3 regions of the Pseudomonas sp. SP16.1 genome follow, and region 2 is predicted to be linked to each of the others. Evidence: riboswitches for the same ligand, from Rfam matches in the RefSeq annotation. Region 2 holds a riboswitch; each other region holds the start of a gene.

The links. Region 2 has a riboswitch for cobalamin ahead of ACUTAF_RS16775 (energy-coupling factor ABC transporter permease). Riboswitches for the same ligand answer to the same signal wherever they lie in the genome.
Region 1: another riboswitch for cobalamin. It lies ahead of ACUTAF_RS01200 (TonB-dependent receptor domain-containing protein); the one in region 2 lies ahead of ACUTAF_RS16775 (energy-coupling factor ABC transporter permease).
Region 3: another riboswitch for cobalamin. It lies ahead of cobO (cob(I)yrinic acid a,c-diamide adenosyltransferase); the one in region 2 lies ahead of ACUTAF_RS16775 (energy-coupling factor ABC transporter permease).

What each region holds. Positions count from the first base shown of each region.
Region 1 is NZ_JBQYFZ010000001.1:236,640-241,954, forward strand. Features, by position in the region: gene ACUTAF_RS01195 (methyl-accepting chemotaxis protein) at 17-745, shown strand; gene ACUTAF_RS01200 (TonB-dependent receptor domain-containing protein) at 749-2,635, opposite strand; cobalamin riboswitch at 2,724-2,911, opposite strand; gene dxs (1-deoxy-D-xylulose-5-phosphate synthase) at 2,979-4,874, opposite strand; gene ACUTAF_RS01210 (VWA domain-containing protein) at 5,101-5,315, shown strand, end outside.
Region 2 is NZ_JBQYFZ010000001.1:3,506,124-3,511,438, reverse strand. Features, by position in the region: gene ACUTAF_RS16780 (carbonic anhydrase) at 306-1,052, opposite strand; cobalamin riboswitch at 1,433-1,635, shown strand; gene ACUTAF_RS16775 (energy-coupling factor ABC transporter permease) at 1,692-2,375, shown strand; gene ACUTAF_RS16770 (hypothetical protein) at 2,386-3,075, opposite strand; gene amn (AMP nucleosidase) at 3,206-4,678, shown strand; gene ACUTAF_RS16760 (threonine dehydratase) at 4,679-5,315, opposite strand, start outside.
Region 3 is NZ_JBQYFZ010000001.1:1,093,762-1,099,076, forward strand. Features, by position in the region: gene ACUTAF_RS05390 (C40 family peptidase) at 1-396, shown strand, start outside; gene ACUTAF_RS05395 (O-methyltransferase) at 393-1,052, shown strand; gene ACUTAF_RS05400 (hypothetical protein) at 1,059-1,379, shown strand; cobalamin riboswitch at 1,419-1,623, shown strand; gene cobO (cob(I)yrinic acid a,c-diamide adenosyltransferase) at 1,797-2,450, shown strand; gene ACUTAF_RS05410 (cobyrinate a,c-diamide synthase) at 2,447-3,739, shown strand; gene bluB (5,6-dimethylbenzimidazole synthase) at 3,736-4,389, shown strand; gene cbiB (adenosylcobinamide-phosphate synthase CbiB) at 4,417-5,315, shown strand, end outside.

The DNA.
Region 1 (5,315 bases), 3.3 Mb from region 2:
GCAGGAAATGACCGACATGGTGGCCACCGCCGTGCACGAGATGGGCCTGACCGTGCAGGAGATCGCGCGCAACGCCAGCAGCGCAGCGCAGTCCTCGCACAGCGCGCGCGACGAGGCGCAGCAGGCGCGCCAGGTGGTGGGCCAGTCCATCGCCCATATCGAGCGGATGTCCGCCGATATCGGTGGCGCCGCCGAGGCGGTGAGTGAGCTGGCCGAGCAGGTGGCCTCCATCGACCAGGTGCTGGCGGTGATCCGCGGCATCTCCGAGCAGACCAACCTGCTGGCGCTCAACGCCGCCATCGAGGCGGCGCGAGCGGGCGAGATGGGCCGCGGCTTCGCCGTGGTGGCCGACGAGGTGCGTACCCTGGCCAGCCGCACCCAGGCCTCCACCGACGAGATCCAGCAGATGATCCAGCGTCTCAAGCAGGGCGCCGAGACGGCGGTCAGCTCCATGCACGCCGGCCAGGCGGCCACCGGCACCGGGGTCGAGGCCAGCCAGCGCACAGGCCAGTCGCTCGGCGCCATCACCGAGCAGGTGGAGGCGATCAGCGACATGAACACCCAGGTGGCGGCGGCCACCGAGGAACAGAGTTCGGTGACCGAGGAGATCAACCGCAACGTGCAGGGCATCGCCGACCTGGCGCATGCCACCGCCGGCGAGGTGCGCGCCTGCCGCGAGGACTGCCAGACCCTGCGCCGCCTGGCCGACGACCTGGCCGGCCAGGTCGGCCAGTTCCGTCTGTAAGGGCTACAGCCGGGGCGTCCAGCTCAGGGAGAGCAGGGCGCTACGGCCTTCCTCGCGGTAGCCGTAATAGCTCACGCTGCTGAAGAACGCGTCGTTCGGCCGGCTGTACAGGGCCTGGGAATAGTCCTTGTCCAGCAGGTTGTCGACCTTGAACTGCCACAGCAGCTCCTCGTTCATCCGCCAGCTCGCCCGTGCGCCAAGCAGACCGTAGCCGGCGATCTCGCGGCTGTTGGCGGCATCGTCGTAGCGCCCGGAGAAGGCCTGCCAGCTCATGCCGGCGGCGAAGGCGCCGAACTGGCGATCCAGATCCAGGCTCAGGCTGCGCTTGGTGCGGCGTGGCAGGGTATGGCCGGTGTCGCGATCGCGAGGGTCGAGCAGGCTGGCGCCGAGAGCGGCCTGCCAGCCCAGCACGTCGCGTTCGAGGCTCAGTTCCAGCCCCTGCAGGCGCGCCTGGTTGACGTTCATCGGGGTGCTGAAGAAGGTCACCGGGTCGCTCACCACGGTGATCAGGTCCTCCACCTCGGTACGGTAGGCCGACAGGCTCCAGCGGGTGTCCAGGTGATCGCCACGCAGCTGCGCCTCGTAGGTCTTCGAACGCTCGGGGGCCAGGTCCGGATTGCCGCCATAGTAGGCGCTGGTGGGGAAGTACAGATCGTTGAAGGTGGGGGCGTGGAAGCCTTCGCCATAGCTCAGCAGCAGCTCCAGGCGCTCGGCCAGGTCCAGGCTCAGCGCGGCGTTCCAGGTGTTCTCGCTGCCGAACTGCTGGTTGTCGTCATGGCGCAGGCCCAGTTCGGTGGCGAAGCCGTCGCCGCGGTAGCGGTGCTGGACGAAGGCGGCCTGGTTCCAGCGCTCGGTCCGGCTGAAGTCGCTGTCCGTGTTCAGGCGGTCCTCGGACCAGTCGAGACCGAGCAGCAGCTGCTGGGCATCGTCCAGGCGCAGGGTATTGAGCCAGGCGGCGCTGTCGCGGTAGGTATTGAACAGGTAGTTGTTGAAGCTGTTCAGCGGGTCGCGATTGTCGCTCTTGTCCTCGCTGTGGCCGAGCTCCAGGCGGCTGCTCCAGCGCTCGGCGAGCTGCGCCTCGAGATGGGCCGAGGCGGAAGAGACGCTGAAGCGTTCGCTGGGATTGCCCGGCGCGAAGCTGAACAGGTCGTCGTATTCGCTCTCGCCACGCTGATCGAGCAGGCTCAGGCCACCCTTCAGGCGCTCGTTGAAACGATGTTCCAGGTTCAGGTTGAAGGCCTTGCGCCGCAGACCATCGTGGTCGCCATCGTAGCCGCGGGCATCCTGCGAGCGGTCGAAGCCGGTGCGTTCGGTCAGGCTGGCGCCCAGGTCGAAGCGGGTGCGCTGGTCGCCGCCGGACAGCCCCAGGCTGCGCTCGAAGGTTTGCTGGCTGCCGGCGGCCAGGCGCAGGCGTGGCTGCAGGCCTGCTTCGCCCTGGCGCGTGAAGATCTGGATGACCCCGCCGATGGCGTCGGCGCCGTACAGCGCCGAGCGCGGACCGCGTACCACCTCGATGCGCTCGATCTGTTCCGGGCTGAGGAACTCCAGGCGGGCCAGACCGCTGGCGGCGGCATTCAGGCGCACGCCATCGACCAGCACCAGGGTCTGGTTGGCGTTGGCGCCGCGCAGGAACAGGCTGGTCAGGCTGCCGCGGCCGCCGTTCTGCACGATGGAGACCCCCGGCACGCGGCTGAGCAGATCCGGCACGCTGCTGACCTGCAGGCGCTCGATATCGCTTCGTTCGAAAACGCTGGTGGCGGCGGTGGCCTGGGTTTGTGGTTCGAGCAGGCGGCCGGAGGTGATCAATAGTGGCGATGCCGCATAGGGCTCGGCAGCCAGGGCCAGGCTCGGCATGACGGCGATGGCCAGGGCCAGACGGGACGGTTTCATCAGGGTTATTCCTCAAAGGTCGGCAGACATTCGAGGAGGGCAGGGGCAAGCGCGCAGGGCGGCGCTTGACGGTGCTGCCCTCCGCAACACCAGTCGCACCGTCGGGGCCGGTCTCCGGGCTGTCGACCCCGGTCCGCCTTCCCGGGAATTCCCAGTGGCCGTGGACAAGGTGCAGGCGGCGGCCTGCAGTCGATTACCGTTGCGGGGGCAGCGTCGGCTTCGCACCGACTTCCCGTTTAACGCCGCATGCGGCGCACCCTGACGGAACATGAAATGCCGCGCACCCTAGTGCGCGGCACAGTGAAATTCAAGCAAGCCTGGCTCAGCTACGGATGAGCGGTACTCATTCACCCAGCAGGGTCAGGCGCGCGCGCACCGCGGCGGCGATGCCGGCCTGGTCGAGGCCGCACTCGGCGAGCATCTGCGCCGGCTTGGCGTGCTCGACGTAGTAGTCGGGCAGGCCCAGCTGCAGCAGCGGCGCCCGCAGGTTCTCGCGGGCGAGGAACTCGCCGACCGCGCTGCCGGCGCCGCCCATCACCGCGTTCTCCTCGATGCTCACCAGCAGCCGGTGGCTGCCGGCCAGCTCGCGCAGCAGGGCTTCGTCCAGGGGTTTGACGAAGCGCATGTCGACCACCGTGGCGTCCAGCTCCTCGCCGACGCGCAGCGCCTCGGCCAGCTGCACGCCGAAGGCCAGCAGGGCGACGCCCCGGCCCTGGCGGCGCACCACTGCCTTGCCGATTTCCAGCGGCTCGAGGCCGGGCTCGATGGCGACGTTGGGGCCGCTGCCGCGCGGGTAGCGCACCGCCGCCGGGCCGTCGAACAGGTAGCCGGTGCTGAGCATGCGGCGCAGTTCATTCTCGTCGCTCGGGGTCATCACCAGCATGCCGGGGATGCAGCGCAGGTAGGAGATATCGAAGCTGCCGGCGTGGGTCGGGCCGTCCTCGCCGACCAGGCCGGCGCGGTCGATGGCGAACAGCACGTCGAGGTTCTGCACCGCGACGTCGTGGATCAGCTGGTCGTAGGCGCGCTGGAGGAAGGTCGAGTAGATCGCCACCACCGGCTTGATACCGTCGCAGGCCATGCCGGCGGCCAGGGTCACCGCGTGCTGCTCGGCGATGGCGACGTCGAAGTAGCGTGACGGGAAGCGCTCGGCGAAGGCCACCAGGTCCGAGCCTTCCTTCATCGCCGGGGTGATGCCGACCAGGCGGTTGTCTGCCGCGGCCATATCGCACAGCCACTGGCCGAACACGTTGGAGTATTTCGGGCCTGATGGTTTCTTCGGCGCGGTGTCGGGCGTGACCGGCTCCAGCTTGGTGATGGCGTGGTAGCCAATGGGGTCGGCCTCGGCCGGGGCGAAACCCTTGCCCTTCTTGGTCACCACGTGGAGGAACTGCGGGCCCTCCAGGTCGCGCATATTGCGCAGGGTGGCGAGCAGGGTCGGCAGGTCGTGGCCGTCGATGGGGCCGACGTAGTTCCAGCCCAGCTCCTCGAACAGGGTGCCGGGCACCAGCATGCCCTTGGCGTGTTCCTCGACCTTGCGCGCGATCTCCCAGGCGCCGGGCAGGCGCGAGAGGATCTTCTTGCTGCCCTCGCGCATGCTGGCGTAGGTGCGGCTGGAGATGATCTTGGCCAGGTAGTTGGACAGGCCGCCGACGTTCTTGGAGATCGACATGTCGTTGTCGTTGAGGATCACCAGCATGTCGGCGTTGACGTCGCTGGCGTGGTTGAGCGCCTCGAAGGCCATGCCGGCGGTCAGCGCGCCGTCGCCGATCACCGCCACGCTCTTGCGCTTCTCGCCCAGCAGGCGCGCGGCGATGGCCATGCCCAGCGCCGCGCCGATGCTGGTGCTGGAGTGGCCGACGCCGAAGGTGTCGTACTCGCTCTCGCTGCGGCGCGGGAAGGCGGCCAGGCCGTCCTTCTGGCGCAGCGTGCCCATGCGCTCGCGGCGGCCGGTGAGGATCTTGTGCGGGTAGGCCTGGTGGCCGACGTCCCACACCAGGCGGTCGTCGGGGGTATCGAAGACGTAGTGCAGGGCGATGGTCAGCTCGATCACGCCGAGGCCGGCGCCGAAGTGGCCGCCGCTCTGGCCGACGCTGTACAGCAGGTACTGGCGCAGCTCGTCGGCGAGGGTTTCCAGGTCCGCTTCGGCCAGGCGGCGCAACTCGTCCGGCGTGTTGGCGCGGTCCAACAGGGGCGTATGCGGGCGCTCGCGGGGGATCTCGTGGAAAGTGGTCGGCATCAGGCGAATCGTTATAGGCGTAAAAAGATGCGGCAGTTTACCTGATGCATGGATAACAGCCCAATGCACTATCGCGTCAACGCCGCTGGGGCCTGTTTGGCAGTTTGCTCGGGACCGACCCTGCGGCGACAAGACTGCGCTTGCCAGCGATGGGCGGCGGCATCGAGAATTGCCGCCGCTGCCCGGCATCGGGATGGCCAAGGACTTTTTTCGACAAGGAGCCGTCATGTTTCAACGTTCTGCAATTGCCTCTGCGTTTACCCTGTGCCTGCTCGCCAGCGACGTTCAGGCCGCCAATAAAGCCGAGATTCTGATCCAGCCCGTTGCCAGCCGCTTCCCGCTGATCAGCGTCGATGTCAACGTGCGTGATGCCAGGACCGGGGTGCCCATAGCCGGCCTGAGCGCGGCGAATTTCGGGGTGTCCGAGGATCTCAAGGCGAG
Region 2 (5,315 bases):
CGAGGGCGATCTTTAACAAGGAATGATTGGTGGATTTTTAGCGGCTGATTTTTCCGCTCAGGAACAATTGGTCAGGCTAAGCGCGTTCCCCGCGCCAGCGGGGATGAAACCGCTCTTGAACCCCTGGCCGATCACGTTCAGCGACGCGGCATCGCCGCCGCTCTTGCTGTGTTTTCCGTGGCGGCGGGGGATCGAGCTTCGCTAGCTGCGGGGCAAGACGCCGATTGTTCGGGCTGCGCTGCCAATAGCGGGGGCGGCGGGTTGCGCGCCAGCCGCCGCGCCTGGGCACTAGGGGCCGGGCCTCGCTAGTAGTTGGCGCTCTCCAGCAACTGCCGGCCATTGAGCGGCTGCACTGGCCGCGCATTCATCGGGTACAGGCGCTGGAACTGCGCCAGCTGCGCATGGGACAGCTCGACCGGTTGTTTCAGCACGCGCCACTGCACGTTCTCGCTGCACGGCGGGGTGGTCAGCGAGCCAGCGAAGGCGTAGTAGCCCTGCTGCGGTGGCAGCACGGCCTGCGGGGCGAAGCTGCCGGCGAGCACGATCTTCTCGCCCGCCTTGGCCGGCATGGCATCGAACACTTCGCCCAGTGCCTGGTTTTCCTCGCCTTCCTTGAGCAGCACGGCGACCACCGCCAGGCGGCCGTCGGCGGCCTGGTGGACGAAGTGCGCCACCATCGGGAAGGCCCGGCCGGCGATGTGTTCCTCGCTGGGCGTATGGAAGTGGAACTGCACCAGGCGGTAGGCCTTGCCGTCGATCTCGATGCCACCTGCGTTGGCGAGGTTCACCTGAACGGTGTGGCCGTTGTTCAGCACTTCGGCCGGGCTGGCCTCGTAGTTGAACGCGATGCGCGGCAGCGCCGCGCGGGTGGCGTTGCGGATGTCGATCGGCGATTGGCTGTGGCCGAGCGCGCAGGTTTCGTAGCCCGGGTCCAACCGGGCCCAGTGTTCGGGGCCAGCCTTGCCTGCGTAGGTCCAGTGCGGTTGCGGCTCGGCGGCCATGGCGCCGGTTGCGAACAAAGCGGTTAACGTGGCGATCAGGGTTTTCTTCATATGCGCTCTCGTCACTCGATGATGGATCTACCGGTCCGCGCGCCATGCGATGCGAACACTGGGGATGGCAGGTTAAGTCTCGTAATAAACGGTTAGATTTCCGGGCCTGAGCCGTCCCGTATTTCCGGCGCTCCCGCCCTCGTCGTGCAGCAGTCGGCGGCCGGTTGTCGGACAGGGGCAGGCATTGGCATGCCGCGGCGGTGTTCTGGCTTTCGCCGCCGCGACATGCAGGTCAAGGACAGGCCCCGGGCCGGCGGGTTCCATACGTGTCGCGGTTCATGTCGTCGCGGCCCGCAGGGGGGGCGGTGGATGCCGCGCAAAAGCCGCGTGCAGGCTGCGTCGATGGCGCGCGGCAAGACTGTCTTTTGCCCGTGCGGCGGGGTAAGGTGGCCGCCGATGGTTCCGCGCGCCCATGGCGTGCGGATGAAAAGGGAACAGGGTGCGGCGCGCGTCGCCAATGCCCTGGCTGCCCCCGCAACTGTAAGCGGCGAACGACGCCCCTATGCCACTGGCCGCAAGGCCGGGAAGGCGGGCGAAGTGGCGAGCCGCGAGCCAGGAGACCTGCCATCGCCATCGGGCGCTTTCGCCCATTCCCTCCATCCGGATCGTCGCGCGGTGGGCGCGACCTAAGGAATCTGCATGCATATCGAACCCGGCGTCGTCGACGGCGCCAAGATCTTCCTCAGCTACGCAACGGCGCTCGGTGCCTGCGGCCTGACGGCCAAACTGGCGCACGATGCCATCCGTGACAACGGCGGGGTGGCGGCCCTGGCGCTGCGCAGCCTGCTGACCACGGCGCTGGTGTTCTGCTTCTTCGAGGTCTTGCCGCATCACCCGGTAGGGGTCTCCGAGGTCCACCTGATCCTCGGCTCGACCCTGCTGCTGCTGTTCGGCGCCGGCGCCGCGGCCATCGGCCTGGCGGCGGGCCTGCTGTTGCAGGGCCTGCTGTTCGCCCAGTTCGATCTGCCGCAGTACGGCATGAACGTCACCACCTTGCTGCTGCCGCTGTGGGGCATCCAGTTGCTGGCCAAGCGCCTCATCGCGCCGGGCACCGCCTATGTGGATCTGTCCTACAAGCAGGCGCTGGCACTGTCGACCGCCTACCAGGGCGGCATCGTCGCCTGGGTGGCGTTCTGGGCCTTCTACGGTCAGGGCTTCGGCGCCGACAACCTGGCCTCGGTGGCCGGCTTCGGCCTGGCCTATATGAGCGTGATCCTGGTCGAGCCGCTGATCGACCTGGGCGTGCTGGCCGCGGCCAAGGCGCTGGCGCGTTTCAGCCAGGGCCCGCTGTTCAACCAGCGGCTGCACCAGGGCGCCGCCTGACCTCGCGCCGCTAGCGGCTGCGCTGCCAGATCATCTTGCCGGTATTGCTCTCGGTGACCAGATACGGCTCGCTGAAGCTGTAGTAGGCGGCGGGGCGATACTCGGCGGCGCCCGCCAGGCGTACCAGCAGCAGGCCGTTGTCGCTGCGCCAGCGGCCGCTGTACTGCACTTCTCCCGGGCTGTCGCCGCCGTCGGGTGCTCGGCTCCACTGGGTCACGCTGCCGTCTGCGTCGAGGCGCAGCGTCATCAGCGTGGCGGACGCGGCGCCGCTATCGATCCGCTGTTCGTGCTGCCAGGTGCCCACCAGCGCCGGGTCCAGATGCTCGTTCGCAACGGGCGCGGGCGCGGCGTCACGCCGGAACAGCGCCTGGCGCTCCAGCACCTGGCCGTCACGCGGATCGCGCGCGGCGATGCTGATGTTGAGCATGGCGTTGGCGTAGGTGGCATTCATGTTGGCGAGCACCAGACCCGACTGCGGATCGCTGATCTCGGCGCGCAGCAGCTGGCCGTCGTAATGCCCGCGCAGGTTCAACTGCAGGCGCCGATTCTCCACGTACCGTCCTTCCACTCGCTGACCCTGGCTGTGCAGGAGCAATTCGGCCGGCTGGCCGTCGAGCGTGGCGTGGTAGTGACCGTCCAGCTCGCCGGCGAGCAGGGCGGGGCAGATCAGCAGAAGCAGCAGGGCGAGCAGGTGGGGCATGGCGCGATTCTCGGGCGGATGGTGACAAGCCTAGTCGTTGGCCGCTCGGCCCGTGGCCATTCTCAGTGCTAGGTGTTCTGCGGCCGAAGCAGGCAAGATAGAGGCGTCCGAACAACCAGGAAGGTGCGCCGTGAACCCCTCTGTCGATGAATTCGTCGTTGCCTTTACCCCGGAAGACGCGGTCGACCGCCTTGCCACCCTGCACCTGCAGGCCACCGGCGCCCTGAGCCGGGCGCTCAAGCGCTACCTCAAGGAGCGCATCAGGCCGGATGCCGAAGAGCACAGTCTGTTCCGCTACCCCGAACTGCGCCTGACCTACCTCTGTCAGGGCGAGGTGCCGACCACCGTACGTGCCTACGCCAAGGTGCAGGTGCCGGGTACCTACGCCATCACCGTCACCCAGCCGGAGGCCTTTCGCAAATACCTGCTTGAGCAGCTGCGCCCCTTGATGAACGACTTCACCCTGCGCGTGGAAGTCGGCGTCAGCCAGCAGAACATCCCCTATCCCTACGTGGTCGAGCAGGGCGACGAGCTGGCCGGCAGCGGGGTCACCGCCGCCGAGCTGGCGCGGGTGTTCCCCAGCACCGACCTGTCCGCCGCCACCGACGGCACCGCCGACGGCCTGTACGACTGGGAGAACATCGACCCGCTGCCGCTGGCGCTGTTCGACGCCGCGCGCACCGACTTCTCCCTGCGCCGCCTGGTGCACTACACCGGCAGCGACTGGCGCCACGTGCAGCCGTGGATCCTGCTGACCAACTACCATCGCTACGTCGACCAGTTCATCCGCCACGGCCTGGACATGCTGGTGGGCGCTTCGCGTTTCACCCGCATGGTGCTGCCGGGCAACGTGGTGATCGAACGCGGCATGGCCGAAGGCGAGATGCAGGCGATCATCGAGAACGTCATCTGGCATCGCTACCAGATGCCGGCCTACCACCTGCAGGCCGAGGACGGCCACGGCATCACCCTGGTCAATATCGGCGTCGGCCCGTCCAACGCCAAGAACATCACCGACCACCTGGCCGTGCTGCGTCCGCACTGCTGGTTGATGATCGGCCACTGCGGCGGCCTGCGTCAGTCGCAGACCATCGGCGACTACGTGCTGGCCCACGCCTATATGCGCCGCGACGGCATTCTCGATCGCGTACTGCCGCCGAACATCCCGCTGCCGGCGCTGGCCGAGGTGCAGCAGGCATTGCAGGAGGCGGCCAAGCTGGTCACCGGCGAGCGGGGCGACGAGTTGAAGAAGCGTCTGCGCACCGGCACCGTACTGACCTACGACGACCGCAACTGGGAGCTGCGCTGGGCCCAGGAACGGCCGCTGATCAACCTCGCGCGCGCGGTGGCGGTGGACATGGAAAGCGGCACCATCGCCGCCCAGGGCTATCGCCTGCGGGTGCCCTACGGCACGCTGCTGTGCGTGTCGGACAAGCCGCTGCACAGCGAGATCAAGCTGCCCGGCGCGGCCGGCGCCTTCTACGAACGCGCGGTGAACCAGCACCTGCGCATCGGCATCGCTGCGCTGGAGCTGATGCGCAGCCAACTCGACTCGCTGCATTCGCGCAAGCTGCGCAGCTTCGACGAGCCACCGTTCCGCTGATCAGGCGGCTGCGGCCTCGTCGCGCAGCAGTTCGGCCAGCGCCCGGCGGTCGATATTGGCACCGCTGAGCACCACCGCCACGCGCTGGCCGGCGTTGCATTCGCACTCCTGCATCAGCGCCGCCAACGCGGCGGCACCGGCACCTTCGGCGAGGTTGTGGGTGTCCTCGTGATAGGCGCGGATGGCGGCGCGAATCTCTTCATCATTCACTCGCACGATACGCGCGGCGCCGGCGCGGATGATGTCCAGCGCCAACGGCTGCGGCTGGCGGCAGGCCATGCCGTCGGCCAGGGTGTCGGCGCGCTCGGTCTGCACCAGGCGGCCCTGCTCGAAACTCTGCGCATAGGCGTCGGCGCCGCTGGCGACCACGCCGACGATCTCGGTGTCGAGGCCGAGCAGGTCGCGGGTGCGAATCATGCCGCAGATGCCCGAGCCGAGGCCGATGGGCACGTAGACCCGGCGCAGCTTCGGCAGCGCTTCCAGCAGCTCCAGGGCGTAGGTGGCCACGCCGCGCACCAGATCCTCGTGCAGTGACGGCACCCAGTGCAGGCCGTCACGCTCGGCCAGGCGCGCGGCCTCGGCACGCGCTTCGTCAAAGTCGCGGCCATGCTCGATCACCTCGGCGCCGAGGGCGCGC
Region 3 (5,315 bases), 2.4 Mb from region 2:
GACGACGTGCTGTTCCGCGCCTTGGGCCTGGTCGGCACGCCCTATCGCTACGGCGGCAATACCCCGGACGGCGGTTTCGATTGCAGTGGCCTGATCGGCTACGTCTATCGTGACGCCGCCGGCATCAGCCTGCCGCGTTCGACCCGCGAGCTGAGCGCCATGCGCAGCCCCAATGTGCGCCGCGACGCACTGCAGAGCGGTGACCTGGTGTTCTTCGCCACAAGCGGCGGGCGCGGCGTCAGCCATGCCGGCATCTATGTCGGCGACGGGCGTTTCGTCCACGCGCCGTCTTCGGGCGGCACGGTGCGCCTGGACAGCCTCGACAACAGCTACTGGCAGCGCGCCTACCTGGACGCCAAGCGCGTGCTCACCGCCGAACTGGCGCGCAATCCGTGACCCAGCGCAGCCTGCAGCTCGACGACGCGCTTTACCAGTACCTGCTGGACGTCTCCCTGCGCGAGTCGCCGTTGCTCGCCCGCCTGCGCGCGGAAACCGCGCAGCTGAGCGAGGCGCGCTGGCAGATCGCCCCGGAGCAGGGTCAGTTCATGGCCCTGCTGGTGCGCCTGGTCGGCGCGCGGCGGATCGTCGAGGTCGGCACCTTCACCGGCTATAGCGCCATTTGCCTGGCCGATGCCATGGGGCCGCAGGGCCAGCTGATCTGCTGCGACCTGCCCGGCGACTACAACGCCACTGCGCGCCGCTATTTCGCCGAGGCCGGTCTGGCCGAGCGTATCCAATGGCGTCTGGGCCCGGCGCTGGACAGCCTGACGGCGCTGGAGGGCGAAGGGCAGGGCGACTTCGACCTGATCTTCGTCGACGCCGACAAGGCCAACTACCCGGCCTACCTGGAGCAGGCGCTGCGCCTGCTGCGCCAGGGCGGCCTGTTGCTGTTCGACAACACCCTGTGGAGCGGCAGGGTGTTGCAGCCGCAGCCGGACAGTGCCGATACCTGCGCCATTCAGGCGCTGAACCGGGCGCTCAAGGACGATGCGCGCGTCGAGCTGTCACTGCTGCCGCTGGGCGACGGCCTGACCCTGTGCCGCAAGCGCTGAGCCGCCGTGGCCGATGCCATCCGCCTGCCGCCCCAGCCCGACGCCTGCGAACTATGCGCGCGGCCGGTAGCGCTGACCCGTCACCACCTGATCCCCAAGGCTCTGCACGACAAGGCCTATGTGCAGAAGCGCTATCCCCGCCACGAACGCATCACTGCCACGCTCTGGGTCTGTCGCGCCTGCCATAACCAGATCCACCGGCTGTTCAGCGAGAAGGAGCTGGCACTGAGCTACAACAGCCGTGAAGCGTTGCTGGGCGACGAGCGCTTGCGCGGCTTCGTCGAGTGGCTGGCGCGCAAGCCGGCCGGCTTCGTCCCCCGCCACTGAGTCGCGCCGGCGTTGACGGGCGAGGCGGCCAGCCTCTACCCTGCGCGCCTTGCTTCAGGTGCCCGACGCCACGCGCGTACGAGGTGAAACAGGGAAGCCGGTACAGAATCCGGCGCTGCCCCCGCAACGGTAGGTGAGTCAAACGCCGCTCTATTGCCACTGTGCTTCGTGCATGGGAAGGCGCGGCGCTAGCCCGCGAGGCTCGCTCACAAGCCCGGAGACCGGCCTGCTGCAGTCCACGGCATCGCGGAGGGCGTTGTCTGGCGTGCGGGCTCGCCTTCCCAGTGGCCCGCGCGCGCCGTTCTCCGCCTGCCTTGTCCAGCCCAGTGTGTTCGGGAGCGCAACGATGCCGCCACGCCAGCTTGCCAGTCGTGCACTGCGACCCGCGCCCGGATGCCCGCAGACCAGGAAACCTCGATGAGCGCATCGACCGAACGCGACAGCGAATCGACCCAGCGCGACAGCGCATCGGCTGAACGCGACGCCCGGCATCAGGCGCGCATGGCGCGCAAGAAGGCGCTGATCGACGCGAAGATCGCCCAGGCCCAGGATGAATACGGCCTGCTGCTGGTGCACAGCGGCAACGGCAAGGGCAAGAGCAGCAGCGCCTTCGGCATGGTCGCCCGCGCCCTCGGCCACGGCATCAAAGTCGGCGTGGTGCAATTCATCAAGGGCGCCGCCAGCACCGGCGAGGAGGCCTTCTTCCGCCGTTTCCCCGAGGAGGTCAGCTACCACGTGATGGGCGAGGGCTTCACCTGGGAGACCCAGGATCGCCAGCGCGATATCGCCAAGGCGCAGCAAGCCTGGGGCGTGGCCCGGCGCCTGCTGAACGACGAGAACGTCGGTCTGGTGGTGCTGGACGAGCTGAATATCGCCCTCAAACACGGCTATCTGGAGCTCGCTGCGGTGCTCGCCGATATCCAGGCGCGGCCGCTCTCGCAGCACGTGGTGGTGACCGGGCGCGGAGCCTTGGCCGGGATGATCGAGGCAGCCGATACGGTGACCGAGATGAGCCTGGTCAAGCATGCCTTCAAGGCCGGGGTGAAGGCGCAGAAGGGGGTGGAGTTTTGACCTCGCGCCAGTGTCCGGCGCTGCTGATCGCCGCGCCGGCCTCGGGGCAGGGCAAGACCACCGTCACCGCCGCCCTGGCGCGCCTGCACGCCCGCCAGGGGCGGCGGGTGCGGGTGTTCAAGTGCGGCCCGGATTTCCTCGACCCGATGATCCTCGCCCGCGCCAGCGGCGCGCCGGTGTACCAGCTCGACCTGGCCATGGTCGGCGAGGCGGAGAGTCGCCGCCTGCTCTGGCAGGCAGCGGGCGAGGCCGAGCTGATCCTGATCGAAGGGGTGATGGGGCTGTTCGACGGCCAGCCCTCGGCGGCCGACCTGGCGCGGCAGTTCGGCGTGCCGGTGCTGGGGGTGATCGATGGTTCGGCCATGGCGCAGACCTTCGGCGCCCTGGCCCATGGCCTGGCGACCTTCCAGGCCGACCTGCCGTTCGCCGGCGTGCTCGGCAACCGGGTGGCCAGCGCGCGCCATGGCGAGATCCTGCGCGCCGCGCTGCCGCCGAGCATCCGCTGGTACGGCGCGCTGCCGCGCAATGCCGCGGTGGAGCTGCCCAGCCGTCACCTGGGGCTGGTGCAGGCGCAGGAGCTGGCCGATCTGGATGCGCGCCTGGACGCCGCCGCCGATGCCCTGGCCGCCAGCGCCGAGGTGGCCTTGCCGGCGCCGGTGCGTTTCGCCGCGCCGCCGCCGTGGGCGGTCGAGCCGCTGCTGGCCGGCGTGCGCATCGGCGTGGCGCGCGATGGCGCTTTCGCCTTTCTCTACCAGGCCAACCTCGATCTGCTGCGCGAGCTGGGCGCCGAGCTCGAATTCTTCTCGCCGCTGCTGGGCGATCGCCTGCCGCAGGTGGACAGCCTCTACCTGCCCGGCGGCTATCCCGAATTGCACCTCGCCGAGCTGCAAGGCAACCAGGCCATGGCCGCGGCGATCCGCGCCCATCACCGGGCCGGCAAGCCGATCCTCGCCGAGTGCGGCGGTATGCTCTATCTGCTCGACGAGCTGACCGACAAGCAGGGCGCCAGCGGTCGCATGCTCGGCCTGCTGGCCGGCCGCGCCGCACTGCAGCCGCGATTGACCGCCCTGGCTTTGCAGGAAGTGGAGTTGCCGGAAGGCGAGCTGCGTGGCCACAGCTACCACCATTCGCGCCTGGACAGCCCGCTGGCGCCGCTGGCCCTGGGCCGTTGCCCGAACGGCAAGGCGGTGGCCGAGGCTGTCTACCGCCTGGGCCGGCTGACGGCCAGCTATATCCACTTCTACCTGCCGTCCAATCCCCTGGCGGCGGCAGCGCTGTTGCGTCCATGAGCGAGCAGGCCTTCAGCGCCGCCGAGCGCGCCGCGGTGTACCGCGCCATCGCCGAGCGCCGCGACATGCGTCATTTCAGCGGCGGCGAGGTGCCGGCCGAGGTGCTGGCACGCCTGCTGGAGGCGGCGCACCGCGCGCCCAGCGTCGGCCTGATGCAGCCCTGGCGCTTTCTGCGTATCAGCGACCCGCAATTGCGCGAAGCCGCCTGCGCGCTGGTGGAGGCGGAACGGGTGCGCACCGCCGAGGCGCTGGGCGAACGCTCGGACGAATTTATGCGGCTCAAGGTCGAGGGCATTCGCGAGTGCGCCGAGCTGCTGGCGGTGGCGCTGATGGACGGGCGCCAGAAGCATGTCTTCGGCCGCCGCACCCTGCCGGAAATGGATATGGCGTCGGTGGCCTGCGCCATTCAGAATCTCTGGCTGGCCGCCCGCGCCGAGGGCCTGGGCCTGGGCTGGGTGTCGCTGTTCGAGCCCGAGGCGTTGGCCGCGCTGCTGGGCATGCCGGCCGGCAGCAAGCCGGTGGCGCTGCTCTGCCTGGGGCCGGTCGCGGCCTTCTATGACAGGCCGATGCTGGTGGAAGAGGGCTGGGCGACGCCGCGGCCGCTGACTGAACTGCTGTTCGAGAATCGATGGGGAGAACGCGGTGATTGACCGCCCGATTGGCAACGGAGGCCATGCATGAGCCTGGCGCTCAGTACCCTGGCCGGGGTAGCGCTGGATGCCGCGCTCGGCGAGCCGAAGCAGGGCCACCCGTTGGTGGCCTTCGGTCGCTTGGCCGAGCGTTTGGAGCAGCGCTTCAACCCCGCCGGCGGCGGCTGGCGCAGCCATGGGGTGAGCGCCTGGTGCCTGGCGGTGCTGCCGCTGACCCTGCTGACCTGGCTGCTGGCCCAGGTCTCGGCCTTCGGCTGGGCGGTGGAGATCGCCGCGCTGTACTTCGCCCTCGGCCTGCGCAGCCTCGGCGAGCACGCGCGGCCGGTGGCGCAGGCGCTGCGCCTGGGCGATCTGGCGCTGGCGCGCGAGCGCGTCGGCTGGATGGTCAGCCGCAACACCGCCGCGCTGGACGCCGGCGGCGTGGCCCGTGCCGGCACCGAGTCGGTGCTGGAGAACGGCTCGGATGCGGTGTTCGCCGCGCTGTTCTGGTTCGTCGTCGCCGGTGCGCCGGGCGTGGTGCTGTACCGCCTGAGCAATACCCTGGACGCCATGTGGGGTTATCGCAACGAGCGCTTCGAGCGCTTCGGCTGGGCCGCGGCGAAGATCGACGACGCCCTCAACTACATCCCCGCGCGCCTGGTGGCGCTGACCTACGCGCTGCTCGGCCACAGCGCCCTGGCGCTGCGCTGCTGGCGCCGTCAGGCGCCGCAATGGGACAGCCCCAACGCCGGCCCGGTGATGGCCGCCGGCGCCGGCAGCCTGGGGGTGAGTCTGGGAGGCGCGGCCGAATATCACGGCGAGCTGCATGTGCGCCCGCAACTGGGCGAGGGGCCGCCGCCGCGGGCGCGCGATATCGAGCGCGCGCTGAATCTGGTGTGGGGCGGCGTGCTGCTGTGGCTGGCCCTGCTGGGGCTATGGGAGGCACT